Regions from separate parts of the Streptomyces sp. NPDC087310 genome, predicted to be linked through region 3. Evidence: predicted binding sites of a transcription regulator. Region 3 holds the regulator's gene; each other region holds the start of a gene.
The links. The regulator HrcA, encoded in region 3, represses chaperone genes, less so after heat shock. The targets are predictions, from matches to a motif close to TTNGCACTCNGNNNNNCNGAGTGCNAA.
Positions count from the first base shown of each region.

Region 1: groL (chaperonin GroEL) is a predicted target of HrcA. The motif match lies at 2,861-2,887, and genes of this name have one in related genera.
Region 2: groES (co-chaperone GroES) is a predicted target of HrcA. The motif match lies at 2,823-2,849, and genes of this name have one in related genera.

Region 1 is NZ_JBIUYF010000005.1:599,602-604,078, reverse strand. Features, by position in the region: gene ACIO3P_RS21920 (glucosyl-3-phosphoglycerate synthase) at 1-141, opposite strand, end outside; SAM riboswitch class I at 340-467, shown strand; gene thrC (threonine synthase) at 485-1,792, shown strand; gene ACIO3P_RS21910 (ubiquitin-like small modifier protein 1) at 1,852-2,127, shown strand; gene ACIO3P_RS21905 (cold-shock protein) at 2,485-2,688, shown strand; gene groL (chaperonin GroEL) at 3,013-4,477, shown strand, end outside.
Region 2 is NZ_JBIUYF010000004.1:320,799-325,275, forward strand. Features, by position in the region: gene ACIO3P_RS16640 (SAM-dependent methyltransferase) at 1-1,192, opposite strand, end outside; gene ACIO3P_RS16645 (polysaccharide deacetylase family protein) at 1,276-2,298, shown strand; gene ACIO3P_RS16650 (hypothetical protein) at 2,295-2,672, shown strand; gene groES (co-chaperone GroES) at 2,996-3,304, shown strand; gene groL (chaperonin GroEL) at 3,407-4,477, shown strand, end outside.
Region 3 is NZ_JBIUYF010000001.1:983,054-987,530, reverse strand. Features, by position in the region: gene ACIO3P_RS03980 (Uma2 family endonuclease) at 1-135, shown strand, start outside; gene ACIO3P_RS03975 (DUF3097 domain-containing protein) at 113-946, opposite strand; gene ACIO3P_RS03970 (MBL fold metallo-hydrolase) at 980-1,771, opposite strand; gene hrcA (heat-inducible transcriptional repressor HrcA) at 1,961-2,977, shown strand; gene dnaJ (molecular chaperone DnaJ) at 2,978-4,114, shown strand; gene ACIO3P_RS03955 (nitronate monooxygenase) at 4,305-4,477, shown strand, end outside.

The DNA of each region.
Region 1 (4,477 bases), on a different contig from region 3:
GGTCTCCTCCTCGTCGAGCGCCGGCAGGACCACACTGACCGTGCTGCCGCGTGCCGCTTTCGCCGCCAGGAGCCGGTCGAGCGTACGGTCCCCCGCCGACCAGGAACGCCTGGTCAGCCAGTGCTCCACCTCTTCCAGCACGTTCGGTACTCCCTGCGCGATCCTTGATGAGGTGCGATATGTGCCACGACATGTGCCCCGACGTGATCCATCTCGCGGTGCGGACGACTATCTCAACCCTCCACCCCTTCGGTTACAGTCTTGAACAACACGAATGACCACCGCATGCCGGGGTCATCACGTGAACAAACGCACCGGACCCAGGCTCCGGCGCCATAGCGCTCATCCAGAGGGACTGAGGGAACGGCCCGTTGAAGTCCCGGCAACCCTCCCGCCGACCGCGAGGTCACGGTGGGGAAGGTGCCAATTCCGTCTTGCGGCGAAGTACGTCGCGAGGAAGATGAGGAGAAAGGGCCTCGCCATCATGGCTGTGCAGACCGTCCCGACCGGTACGAACGAGACCGGTGCCAACGAGACCGTCGACCTCGGACCCGCCGCCGCACTCTCGTGCCGCGAATGCGGAGAGCGCTTCGACCTCGGCCCCATCTTCGCCTGCGTGAGCTGTTTCGGGCCGCTCGAAGTCGCGTACGACCTGCCGAGCGGCACCCCCGAAGAGCTGAAGAAGCGCATCGCCGAGGGCCCGGACAACATCTGGCGGTACGCGCCGCTGCTGCCCGTCCCCGCCGACGTCGCCTCGAAGCCCAACATCAACCCCGGTTTCACGAAGCTGGTCAAGGCCGACAACCTCGCCCGTGAGCTGGGCGTCACCGGCTCGCTCCACATCAAGGACGACTCCGGCAACCCGACGCACTCCTTCAAGGACCGTGTCGTCGCCATCGCCGTCGAGGCCGCCCGCGCCTTCGGCTTCACCACCCTCTCCTGCTCCTCCACCGGCAACCTCGCCGGCGCCGTCGGCGCCGCGGCGGCCCGCGCCGGCTTCCGCTCCTGCGTGTTCATCCCGCACGACCTGGAGCAGGGCAAGGTCGTCATGGCCGCGGTGTACGGCGGGGACCTGGTCGGCATCGAGGGCAACTACGACGACGTCAACCGCTTCTGCTCCGAGCTCATCGGCGACCCGCTGGGCGAGGGCTGGGGCTTCGTCAACGTCAACCTGCGGCCGTACTACGGAGAGGGCTCCAAGACCCTCGCGTACGAGATCTGCGAACAGCTCGGCTGGCGGCTGCCGGATCAGATCGTCATCCCGATCGCCTCGGGGTCGCAGCTCACGAAGATCGACAAGGGGCTCCAGGAGCTGATCAAGCTCGGCCTCGTCGAGGACCGGCCGTACAAGATCTTCGGCGCCCAGGCCGAGGGCTGCTCGCCGGTCTCCACCGCCTTCAAGGCCGGGCACGACGTCGTACGGCCGCAGAAGCCGGACACCATCGCCAAGTCCCTGGCGATCGGCAACCCGGCCGACGGCCCGTACGTCCTGGACATCGCCCGGCGCACCGGCGGCGCGGTGGAGGACGTCAACGACGAGCAGATCGTCGACGCGATCAAGCTGCTGGCGCGCACCGAGGGCATCTTCGCGGAGACCGCGGGCGGCGTGACCGTCGGCGTGACGAAGAAGCTCATCGAGGCGGGCGTGCTCGACCCGGCCCTCACCACCGTCGTCCTCAACACCGGTGACGGGCTCAAGACGCTGGACGCCGTGGCCCCGACGACCGGCCCGACGGCGACGATCCGCCCGAGCCTCGACGCGTTCCGCGACGCGGGCCTCGCCGCGAGCTGACCACGTCGTGAGCTGACACGTCGTGAGCTGACCACCGACACCGAGAAAGGCTTCCCACCATGAGCGTCAAGGTCCGTATCCCCACCATCCTGCGCACCTACACCGGTGGCCAGGCCGAGGTTCCCGCGGAGGGCGCCACCCTCTCCGAGGTCATCCAGTCGCTGGAGACGAACCACCCGGGCATCGCCGGGCGCGTCCTGGACGACCAGGGCAAGCTGCGCCGCTTCGTCAACGTGTACGTGAACGACGACGACGTCCGCTTCGAACAGGGCCTGGAGACCGCCACGCCGGCGGGCGCGGGCATCTCGATCATCCCGGCGGTCGCCGGAGGCTGACGCCGCCGAACGCAACGCAGAACGGCCCTCTCCGCAGCAGAAGCGGAGGGGGCCGTTCTACATGGTTGAGCACGGTAGAGTGTGGGAACGCCCCGCTGTCGCCCGCTCCGTACGCGAGCGAGAACGCGACAACATGAGGGCAAAGTCCTGGAGCCTTTTGCGGCGTACGTACGCTTTGCCCGGCCCGACTTGTCCCGGAACGCAGTGGATTCAGCACTATGCGTGTTCGGCCACGCCCAGAATTCTCGTCCGATTGACCTGTTGCAGAGGGCAGTTGGGCAGATACATTCAGCCGCGGTCGACGCGTTCCGGCGCGAAGTGTGGCCCCGTGCAAGGGCCAGTAATAGGGGAGTTGGCATGGCTCAGGGCACCGTCAAGTGGTTCAACGCGGAGAAGGGCTACGGCTTCATCGCGGTCGACGGTGGTGCGGATGTATTCGTCCACTACAGCGCGATCCAGATGGACGGTTACCGCACCCTTGAAGAAGGTCAGCGAGTGGAGTTCGAGATCTCGCAGGGCCAGAAGGGTCCGCAGGCGGACATGGTCAAGCTCGCCGTCTGATCCCGGCGCGATCGGCCACCGACGCACTCACGTACTCGGTACAGACTCCGCATCGCACTCACGCATGAGGGGCCCGCATCCCGCACCAGGGATGCGGGCCCCTCATGCGTGACCCTCCAACGAGGTCCTGTAGGCGCTTGCACTCTCGGGGGTCGAGTGCTAATTATTGGCGTTAGCACTCTGCAAGTGAGAGTGACAACTTAGGACCGGGTCGGTGAGGCCCGAAGAGCCGGTGGGGCAAGGAACCGCCGACTCTCAGGCCGTCCGTCGCGGGCGCCAGCGCGGTCCGGAGAAATCCACCCCAGTCCGGGAGGACCACTTCACATGGCCAAGATCATCGCGTTCGACGAGGAGGCACGGCGCGGTCTCGAGCGCGGGATGAACCAGCTCGCCGACGCCGTCAAGGTCACCCTTGGTCCCAAGGGCCGCAACGTCGTCCTCGAGAAGAAGTGGGGCGCCCCCACGATCACCAACGATGGTGTGTCCATCGCCAAGGAGATCGAGCTCGAGGACCCGTACGAGAAGATCGGCGCCGAGCTGGTCAAGGAAGTCGCCAAGAAGACGGACGACGTCGCCGGTGACGGTACGACCACCGCGACCGTCCTCGCCCAGGCGCTCGTCCGCGAGGGCCTGCGCAACGTGGCGGCCGGCGCCAACCCGATGGCCCTCAAGCGCGGCATCGAGAAGGCCGTCGAGGCCGTCTCCGGCGCCCTGCTGGAGCAGGCCAAGGACGTGGAGACCAAGGAGCAGATCGCTTCGACGGCCTCCATCTCCGCCGCCGACACCCAGATCGGCGAGCTCATCGCCGAGGCGATGGACAAGGTCGGCAAGGAAGGCGTCATCACCGTCGAGGAGTCGCAGACCTTCGGCCTTGAGCTTGAGCTCACCGAGGGCATGCGCTTCGACAAGGGCTACATCTCGGCGTACTTCGCCACGGACATGGAGCGTATGGAGGCGTCGCTCGACGACCCGTACATCCTGATCGCCAACTCCAAGATCGGCAGCGTGAAGGACCTCCTTCCCCTGCTGGAGAAGGTCATCCAGTCCGGCAAGCCCCTGCTGATCATCGCCGAGGACGTCGAGGGCGAGGCCCTGTCGACCCTGGTCGTCAACAAGCTCAAGGGCACCTTCAAGTCCGTCGCCGTCAAGGCCCCGGGCTTCGGTGACCGCCGCAAGGCGATGCTGAACGACATCGCCATCCTCACCGGCGGCACGGTCATCTCCGAGGAGGTCGGCCTCAAGCTGGAGAACGCCGGTCTCGACCTGCTCGGCCGCGCCCGCAACGTCGTCATCACCAAGGACGAGACGACCATCGTCGACGGTGGCGGCGACAGCGACCAGGTCGCGGGCCGCGTCAGCCAGATCCGTGCCGAGATCGAGAACAGCGACTCGGACTACGACCGCGAGAAGCTCCAGGAGCGCCTGGCGAAGCTGGCCGGCGGCGTGGCCGTCATCAAGGCCGGCGCCGCGACCGAGGTCGAGCTCAAGGAGCGCAAGCACCGCATCGAGGACGCGGTGCGCAACGCCAAGGCCGCCGTCGAGGAGGGCATCGTCGCCGGTGGTGGCGTGGCTCTGCTCCAGGCTGCCTCGGTCTTCGAGAAGCTTGAGCTGACGGGCGACGAGGCGACCGGCGCGAACGCGGTCAAGCTCGCGCTGGAGGCTCCGCTCAAGCAGATCGCCGTCAACGGTGGTCTTGAGGGCGGCGTCGTCGTGGAGAAGGTCCGCAACCTGACGGTCGGTCACGGCCTGAACGCCGCGACCGGCGAGTACGTCGACATGATCGCCGAGG
Region 2 (4,477 bases), on a different contig from region 3:
CCTCGCGGGCGCGCAGCAGCGCCTTGAGCTTCTTGAGGTTGAAGGGGAGTTCGTCGGTGATCTCGTAGGCGGTGGCGTACGGGGTGGGGCGTGGTTCGTCGGCGGTGATGTACGCGATCGTCTCGTCGATCAGGCCCCCGTCCAGCTCCTCGGCGACCTCGGCGACGAGGTGCGCGCGGATGACGGCGCCGTCCGGTTCGTACAGGAAACGGCCGACCGCGCGGACGGGCGGGTCGGGCAGGCCGCGTCCCGCGAGGGTGGTGGGGGAGGCTGGGGTGGTGCGTGGGGAGAGGAGGGTGGCGCGGCGGGTGCCGGGAGTGACCGGGGCGACGGATGTTGCGGTGGGTGCCGTCGGTGCTGCTGGTGCCGTCGGTGCTGCCGGTGCCGTCGGGGCTGCCGGCGCTGTCGGGGCTCGGTCGCCCGCGTACCAGAGCACCGCCTCCTTCACATCGCCGCCGTCCGAGATCCACTCCGCCTCGAAGTCGTCCGGGACCAACTCGTGCGGGATGCCTGGCGCGATCTTGATCGCGCCCGCGCCCACCCGCCGTACCGCCTCGACCGCCCAGGACAGCGGCGGCGAGTACGCCTCCGGGTCGAAGATCCTGCCCCGGCCGCCGCGCCGTGCCGGGTCGATGAAGAGGGTTCCGGCCGCGGTCAGGTCGTACTCCAGGACGTCCGCGCGGGTCACGGTCACCGGCGGTCCGCCGGGGGCCAGGGTGGTCACGTTCGTACGGGCCATCTCGCAGGTCACCGGGTCGAGATCGACGGCACGGACGGCGAAGCCCGCGCGCGCCAGCTCGATCGCGTCGCCGCCGATGCCGCAGCAGAGGTCCGTGATCCGGGGCGCGTCGTCCCCGTTCCCCGGTGCCGCGAGGGTACGGAACCTGGCCGCCCGGTAGGCGGCGACGGAGCCGCGCGTGGCCTGTTCGACGCCGTTGGGCGTGAAGTACATGCGGTACGCGTCCGCCGCGCCGAACTTGGCCACCGCGCGCTGGCGCAGCCGCGCCTGGGCCAGCGCCGCCGAGACCAGCTCGGCCGGGTGGTCGCGGCGCAGCCGGGTCGCGAGGGCGAGTTCCCCTGCGGGGTCGTGGTCGCGCAGCTCGGCGAGGAGGGCCTGGCCCTCGGGGGAGAGCAGGGGCGCGAGCGGCGAGGCGGTGGCGGGGGAGGGGGCGCGGTCGGTCATCCGGTCCATTGTGGGCCAGGCGGGGGGTTGGTGTGCGTCGGGCGGCGCTGTCGGCCGGGCGGAGGCGCCGCGCGCTGACAGGATGCGGCGCCATGCAGCTAGTAAGACAAAAGGAACAAAAGGAAGTAGTTGGGGCGCGAGTTGCCACGGGGGCGCCCCGGAACACCGGGTCCCGGCGCGGAAGACGGTGCGCCGCAGCCCTGGCGACGCTGCTCGTCGCCGCGGTCGGCTCGGGCTGCGCCTCCGGGGCCGGTGAGCCGGGAGCCACGGCGGCGCACGGCCGGCCCGGCGACCACGGCGAGCACGGCAAGGCGGCGCCCGGCGCGCCCGACGGTCAGCGGGAGGGCGGCGCGGGGACGCTCTCGTATGCCGAGCAGACGCGCCGTACGCAGGCCGCGCGCGCCGTCGCGGCGAAGAAGTGGGGGCTCGCCAGTACGCCCCTGGCCGCGCCCCCCGCGCCCGCCGTCAAGCCGGAGATCACCAACCGGAAGGGCTTCGAGATCGAGGACGAGGAGGAGGGCGAGAACCTGCCCCCCGTCTTCACCACGGTCCCGGTCAAGGACCGGGTCGTCTTCCTGACGATGGACGACGGTTCGGAGAAGGACCCCGACCTGCTGCGGATGATGACCGAGCTGAAGATCCCGTACACCGCCTTCCTCAGCGACTACGTCATCAACGACAACTACGGGTACTTCAAGCAGATGCAGGACCGTGGGGTCACCATCCAGAACCACACGCTCAACCACCCCTACCTGCCCGGACTCTCCTACGAGGAGCAGCGTACCGAGATCTGCGACCAGCAGGACAAGCTGGAGAAGCGGTACGGAAAGCGCCCCACGCTCTTCCGGCCGCCGTACGGCAACTACAACCACGACACGCTGCGTGCCGCCAAGAGCTGCGGTGCGCGGGCCGTACCGCTCTGGACCGCCGAGGCGTACCCCGACCACATGGAGTGGCGCGAGTGGGACCGGGACCTGCACCCCGGCGACATCGTGCTCACGCACTTCCGTGGCCGCGAGGACTGGAAGGGCACCATGCCCGACATGATCCGGCACGCGATGAAGGTGATCACGGACAAGGGGTACGCCGTGGCCAGGCTGGAGGACTACGTATGAGACCCGGGCACCGGCTGCTGGCCGGAGTGCTGGCGGCCGGTGCGCTCCTCACCGCCGGCTGTGCGCAGTCGGTGGACCCCATCGAACGGCTCGGGCGCAAGGCGGCGCAGCGGGTCGGCCCGGGGGTCCGGGAGGCGCCGGGGGCGCCGGAGCCGGTCTCGCGCGCCGTTGTCGTACGCCGTGACTGCGGGCGCCCCGCGCCGCCGGGACGGACGGGGGCGCGGACGGCGAAGTGCCGGGGTGCGGCGCGGCTGGCCCGCGCGGCGGACTCGGGGGCGGCCCCGGGGGCGGTCCACGGCGTGGCTCACGGAGCGGCTCACGAGGCGGCTCATGGGGCGTCGGCCCGGGAGGCGCTCCGTACCGATACCGACTGACCCGTGAACGCCGCGTCGTACGTGCTGTGTCGTACGAGCCGTGTCGTACGCGCCGCGTCGTACGTGCTGTCCAGGTCCGTACCCGCGTGCGGAACCATGCCCCTTCTGCTCGCGTTTCCCTGTCGTGAGGGCGCGCCGCGAGCATCCGTATTGGCACTCCGCTTGACCGAGTGCTAATCGCGGCCATAGTGTCAGGTCTGGCACTCCCCACTGGAGAGTGCCAAAGCGCGACTGACGGATCCGGCACCCGCGACGACGGGTCCATCTGGTCGCCACCCTCAGACAGTTAACCCCGTGAGATCTCCGAAGGGGGAGGTCGGATCGTGACGACCGCCAGCACCAAGGTTGCCATCAAGCCGCTCGAGGACCGCATTGTGGTCCAGCCGCTCGACGCCGAGCAGACCACGGCCTCTGGCCTGGTTATCCCGGACACCGCCAAGGAGAAGCCCCAGGAGGGCGTCGTCCTGGCTGTGGGCCCGGGCCGTTTCGAGAACGGCGAGCGGCTTCCGCTCGACGTTTCCGTCGGCGATGTCGTTCTGTACAGCAAGTACGGCGGCACCGAGGTGAAGTACAGCGGCGAGGAGTACCTCGTCCTCTCGGCTCGCGACGTGCTCGCGATCATCGAGAAGTAACTCACCCAAGATTTACTTTTGCTTTTGAGCTGCGCCCCTGGCCCCCCTGCGAATGCCGGGTGGACAGGGGCGCAGCTCATTTGAGAGGACAGAGAAGCTCCCATGGCGAAGATCCTGAAGTTCGACGAGGACGCCCGTCGCGCCCTTGAGCGCGGCGTCAACAAGCTTGCCGACACGGTGAAGGTGACGATCGGCCCCAAGGGCCGCAACGTCGTCATCGACAAGAAGTTCGGCGCCCCCACCATCACCAACGACGGTGTCACGATCGCTCGCGAGGTCGAGCTCGACGACCCGTACGAGAACCTGGGTGCCCAGCTCGTGAAGGAGGTGGCGACCAAGACCAACGACATCGCGGGTGACGGCACCACCACCGCCACCGTGCTGGCCCAGGCGCTGGTCCGCGAGGGCCTGCGCAACGTCGCCGCGGGCGCTTCCCCGGCCTCCCTGAAGAAGGGCATCGACGCCGCGGTCAAGGCCGTCTCCGACGAGCTGCTCGCGACCGCCCGCCCGATCGACGACAAGTCCGACATCGCCGCCGTCGCCGCGCTCTCCGCGCAGGACGAGCAGGTCGGCGAGCTCATCGCCGAGGCGATGGACAAGGTCGGCAAGGACGGTGTCATCACCGTCGAGGAGTCCAACACCTTCGGCCTGGAGCTGGACTTCACCGAGGGCATGGCCTTCGACAAGGGCTACCTGTCCCCCTACATGGTGACCGACCAGGAGCGTATGGAGGCCGTCCTCGACGACCCGTACATCCTGATCCACCAGGGCAAGATCGGCTCGATCCAGGACCTGCTCCCGCTGCTGGAGAAGGTCATCCAGGGCGGCAGCTCCAAGCCGCTGCTGATCATCGCCGAGGATGTCGAGGGCGAGGCGCTCTCCACCCTCGTCGTCAACAAGATCCGCGGCACGTTCAACGCGGTCGCGGTCAAGGCCCCCGGCTTCGGTGACCGCCGCAAGGCCATGCTCGGCGACATCGCCACCCTCACCGGTGCGACCGTCATCGCCGAGGAGGTCGGCCTCAAGCTCGACCAGGCCGGTCTGGACGTGCTGGGCTCCGCCCGCCGCGTGACCGTCACCAAGGACGACACGACCATCGTCGACGGTGCGGGTGCCGCCGACGAGATCACCGGCCGTGTCAACCAGATCAAGGCCGAGATCGAGTCCACGGAC
Region 3 (4,477 bases):
GGTGAGGACGCCGACTACCGGACCGTGCGGACCTCGAAGTTCGGCGAACCCGTGCCGCTGCCGATGCTCGACGTGGAGCTGGACACGTCCGAGTTCGAGACGCTCCCCGGGATCAGAACTCACCGCCGGCCGTGACGAAGTCGATCAGCTCCTCCACCCGGCCCAGCAGCGCGGGCTCCAGATCCCGGTAGGAGTGCACCCGGGACAGGATCGCCTGCCAGGCCGCCCCCGTGTTCGCCGGCCAGCCCAGCGCCTCGCACACGCCCGTCTTCCAGTCCTCGCCCCTCGGTACCTTCGGCCAGGCCGCGATGCCCACCGAGGACGGCTTCACGGCCTCCCAGATGTCGATGTACGGGTGCCCCACGACCAGGACGTCCGCGCCGGCCGCCGCCGCGGCGATACGGGACTCCTTCGAGCCGGGGACGAGATGGTCGACCAGCACGCCGAGCCGGGCGTCCGGCGCGGGGCCGAACTCGGCGACCACCGCGGGGAGATCGTCGACACCGCCCAGGTACTCCACGACCACGCCCTCGATGCGCAGGTCGTCGCCCCAGACCTTCTCGACCAGCTCCGCGTCGTGCCGCCCCTCCACGTAGATCCGGCCCGCCCTGGCCACCCGCGCGCGGGCGCCCGGCACGGCGACCGAGCCCGAGGCCGTACGGGCCGGGGCGGCGGGTCCCGCGGCGCCGCCCGGCCGCGGGCGGACCAGGGTCACCGGCCGGCCCTCCAGCAGGAAGCCGCGCGCCACCATGGGGAAGACGCGGTGCTTGCCGAAGCGGTCCTCCAGGGTGACCGTCGGCCCCTCGGCGGTCTTCTCGCAGCGGATCACCGCGCCGCAGAAGCCCGTCGTCACCTCCTCGACCACCAGATCGGTTTCGGCGGGGACCTCCGGCGCGGGCGTGGGCTTCTTCCACGGGGGCGTCAGATCGGGGCTGTAGCTGCGCATGCGGATGACGATATGCGGGGCGCGCGGGCCCGGCTACGAGGGCGCCCCCGACCCGCCGAACCGCGCGGCCAGCGCGTCGCGTTGCGCCCGTACGAACGCCGCGTCCACCACCGCCCCGTGCCCCGGCACGTACACCGTCCCGTCCCCGCCGCCCAGTGCCAGCAGCCGGTCCAGGGCGGCGGGCCAGCGCGCCGGGACCGCGTCGGGGCCCGCCTGCGGCTCGCCCGACTCCTCCACCAGGTCCCCGCAGAAGAGCACCGCAGGGGCGCCGGGAGCCCCCGCCCCACCGCCCGTCCCGGCCCCCGTCCCCGGCACCAGCAGCGCCAGGTCGTGCGCCGTGTGCCCCGGGCCGACGTTCGCCAGCACCACCCGCCGCCCGCCGCCCAGGTCCAGCGTCAGCTCCCCGGAGACCGCGTGCCCCGGGCTGACCAGCAGATCCACCGCCTCGGCCGCCTCCGCCTCCGCGACCCCCTCCCGTACCGCCTCCTCGTACAGGCTCCCGCCCTTCCCCGCCCCGTCCCCGGCCAGCAGCTCCGCCAGGCCGACCGCCCCGTACACCGCCACCCCGGAGAACGCCGCCGCCCCCAGCACATGATCGAAATGCGGATGGCTGAGTGCGACATGTGTCACGCGCCGGCCGCCGAGCAGCGCCCGCGTCCGCGCCCGGAGTTCGGCGCCCTCCCGCAGCGTCGACCCCGTGTCGTACAGCAGCGCGCCCCGCTCCCCGACCACCAGACCGACGGTCGCGTCCCACCCCGGCAGGCGTACGCGGCCCACTCCGGGCGCCAGCCGCTCCCACCCGTGCTCTTCCCAACGGACGTCCATACCGGGACGCTACGGGAGACCACTGACATCCGGCCCGAGGATCCCCGGGTACGGTGGTCGGCCGCCCTTGCTCGCTGTACGTCCTGCGGCCGTACACTGAACCGGGAACCACTGGCACTCCCGCGGAACGAGTGCCAACGAAGGCCGCGGCGGGCGAAGGACGACGGACGACATCGGGAGGTGTGCGCCATGCTCAGCGAACGCAGACTCGAAGTGTTGCGCGCGATCGTCCAGGACTACGTCGGCACGGAGGAGCCCGTCGGTTCCAAGGCGCTCACGGAGCGGCACAAACTCGGCGTCTCCCCGGCGACCGTACGCAACGACATGGCGGTGCTGGAGGACGAGGGCTTCATCGCCCAGCCGCACACCAGCGCCGGGCGCATCCCGACCGACAAGGGCTACCGGCTCTTCGTCGACCGGCTGGCCGGGGTCAAGCCCCTGTCGCTGCCGGAGCGCCGCGCCATCCAGAACCTGCTGGACGGCGCCGTCGACCTCGACGACGTCGTGGGCCGTACGGTACGGCTGCTCGCGCAGCTCACCCGGCAGGTGGCCGTCGTCCAGTACCCCTCGCTGACCCGTTCGACGGTGCGGCACGTGGAACTGCTGGCGCTCGCGCCCGCCCGCCTCATGCTCGTCCTGATCACGGACACCGGACGGGTCGAGCAGCGCCTCGTCGACTGCCCCGCCCCGTTCGGCGAGACCTCCCTCGCGGACCTGCGGGCCCGGCTCAACAGCCGGATCGTCGGACGCCGCTTCGCGGACGTCCCGCAGCTCGTGCAGGACCTGCCCGACTCCTTCGAGCAGGAGGACCGAGGGACCGTGTCGGCGGTCCTCGCGACCCTGCTGGAAACCCTGGTCGAGGAGACCGAGGAGCGGCTGATGATCGGCGGAACCGCCAACATCACCCGTTTCGGACACGACTTTCCCCTGACCATCCGGCCGGTGCTGGAGGCGCTGGAGGAGCACGTGGTGCTCCTCAAGCTCCTCGGCGAGGCCGCGGACCCCGGCATGACCGTACGTATCGGGCACGAGAACGCCCACGAGGGCCTCAACTCCACGTCCGTCGTCGCGGTCGGCTACGGTTCGGGCGACGAGGCAGTCGCCAAACTCGGCGTGGTCGGACCGACCCGCATGGACTACCCCGGAACGATGGGAGCGGTACGCGCAGTGGCACGTTACGTCGGACAGATCCTGGCGGAGTCGTAAGTGGCCACGGACTACTACGCCGTACTCGGCGTGCGCCGCGACGCATCTCAGGACGAGATCAAGAAGGCATTCCGCAGGCTCGCGCGCGAGCTGCACCCGGATGTCAATCCCGATCCCAAGACGCAAGAGCGCTTCAAGGAGATCAACGCCGCGTACGAGGTGTTGTCGGACCCGCAGAAGAAGCAGGTCTACGACCTCGGCGGTGACCCGCTGTCCTCCGGTGGGGGCGGTGGCGCGGGAGGGTTCGGAGCCGGCGGCTTCGGCAACTTCTCGGACATCATGGACGCGTTCTTCGGCACGGCGTCGCAGCGCGGCCCGCGGTCGCGGACGCGGCGCGGCCAGGACGCGATGATCCGGCTGGAGATCGACCTCAACGAGGCGGCCTTCGGTACGACCAAGGACATCCAGGTCGACACCGCGATCGTCTGCACGACCTGCTCGGGCGAGGGCGCCGCACCCGGCACCTCCGCCCAGACCTGCGACATGTGCCGCGGTCGGGGCGAGGTCTCGCAGGTCACCCGGTCCTTCCTGGGCCAGGTCATGACCTCGCGGCCCTGCCCGCAGTGCCAGGGCTTCGGTACGGTCGTCCCCACGCCGTGCCCCGAGTGCGCGGGCGACGGCCGGATCCGTTCGCGCCGTACCCTCACGGTCAAGATCCCGGCGGGCGTCGACAACGGCACCCGTATCCAGCTCGCGGGCGAGGGCGAGGTCGGCCCCGGCGGCGGCCCCGCCGGTGACCTGTACGTGGAGATCCACGAGGTCCCGCACGCGACGTTCCAGCGGCGCGGCGACGACCTGCACTGCACGGTCACGATCCCCATGACGGCGGCGGCTCTGGGCACGAAGTGCCCGCTGGAGACGCTCGACGGCGTGGAGGAGATCGACGTACGGCCCGGCACCCAGTCCGGCCAGTCGATCCCGCTGCACGGGCGCGGCATCACGCACCTGCGGGGCGGCGGGCGGGGCGATCTGATCGTCCACGTCGAGGTGATGACCCCGACGAAGATGGACCCGGAGCAGGAACGCCTGCTGCGCGAACTGGCCCAGCTCCGTGGCGAGGAGCGGCCCACCGGTCAGTTCCAGCCAGGTCAGCAGGGACTGTTCTCGCGGCTCAAGGACGCGTTCAACGGACGGTAGGCGGGCCCGGCGCCGGGCCAGGACGTGTCCAACGGGCGGTGCCCGGGGCAGTGTTCGGGCCTGAACGCTGCCTCAACGGGCAGCGGACGGGCCGGTGGGCCAGGGATCCGGGGGCAGACCCCGGACCCGTGGCCCCGCGCGGCGCGGTGCCGATTCGGAGGTGCCGTGGCTGACATGGCACCATGCGTGCATGTCCTCCGCACTGACCGATCTCTGCCGGTATCCGATCGTGCAGGCCCCCATGGCGGGCGGCGCTTCCTGCCCGCAGCTCGCCGCGGCCGTCTCCGAGGCCGGGGGTCTCGGGTTCCTGGCCGCCGGGTACAAGACGGTCGACGGCATGTACGAAGAGGTCAAGCAGCTCCG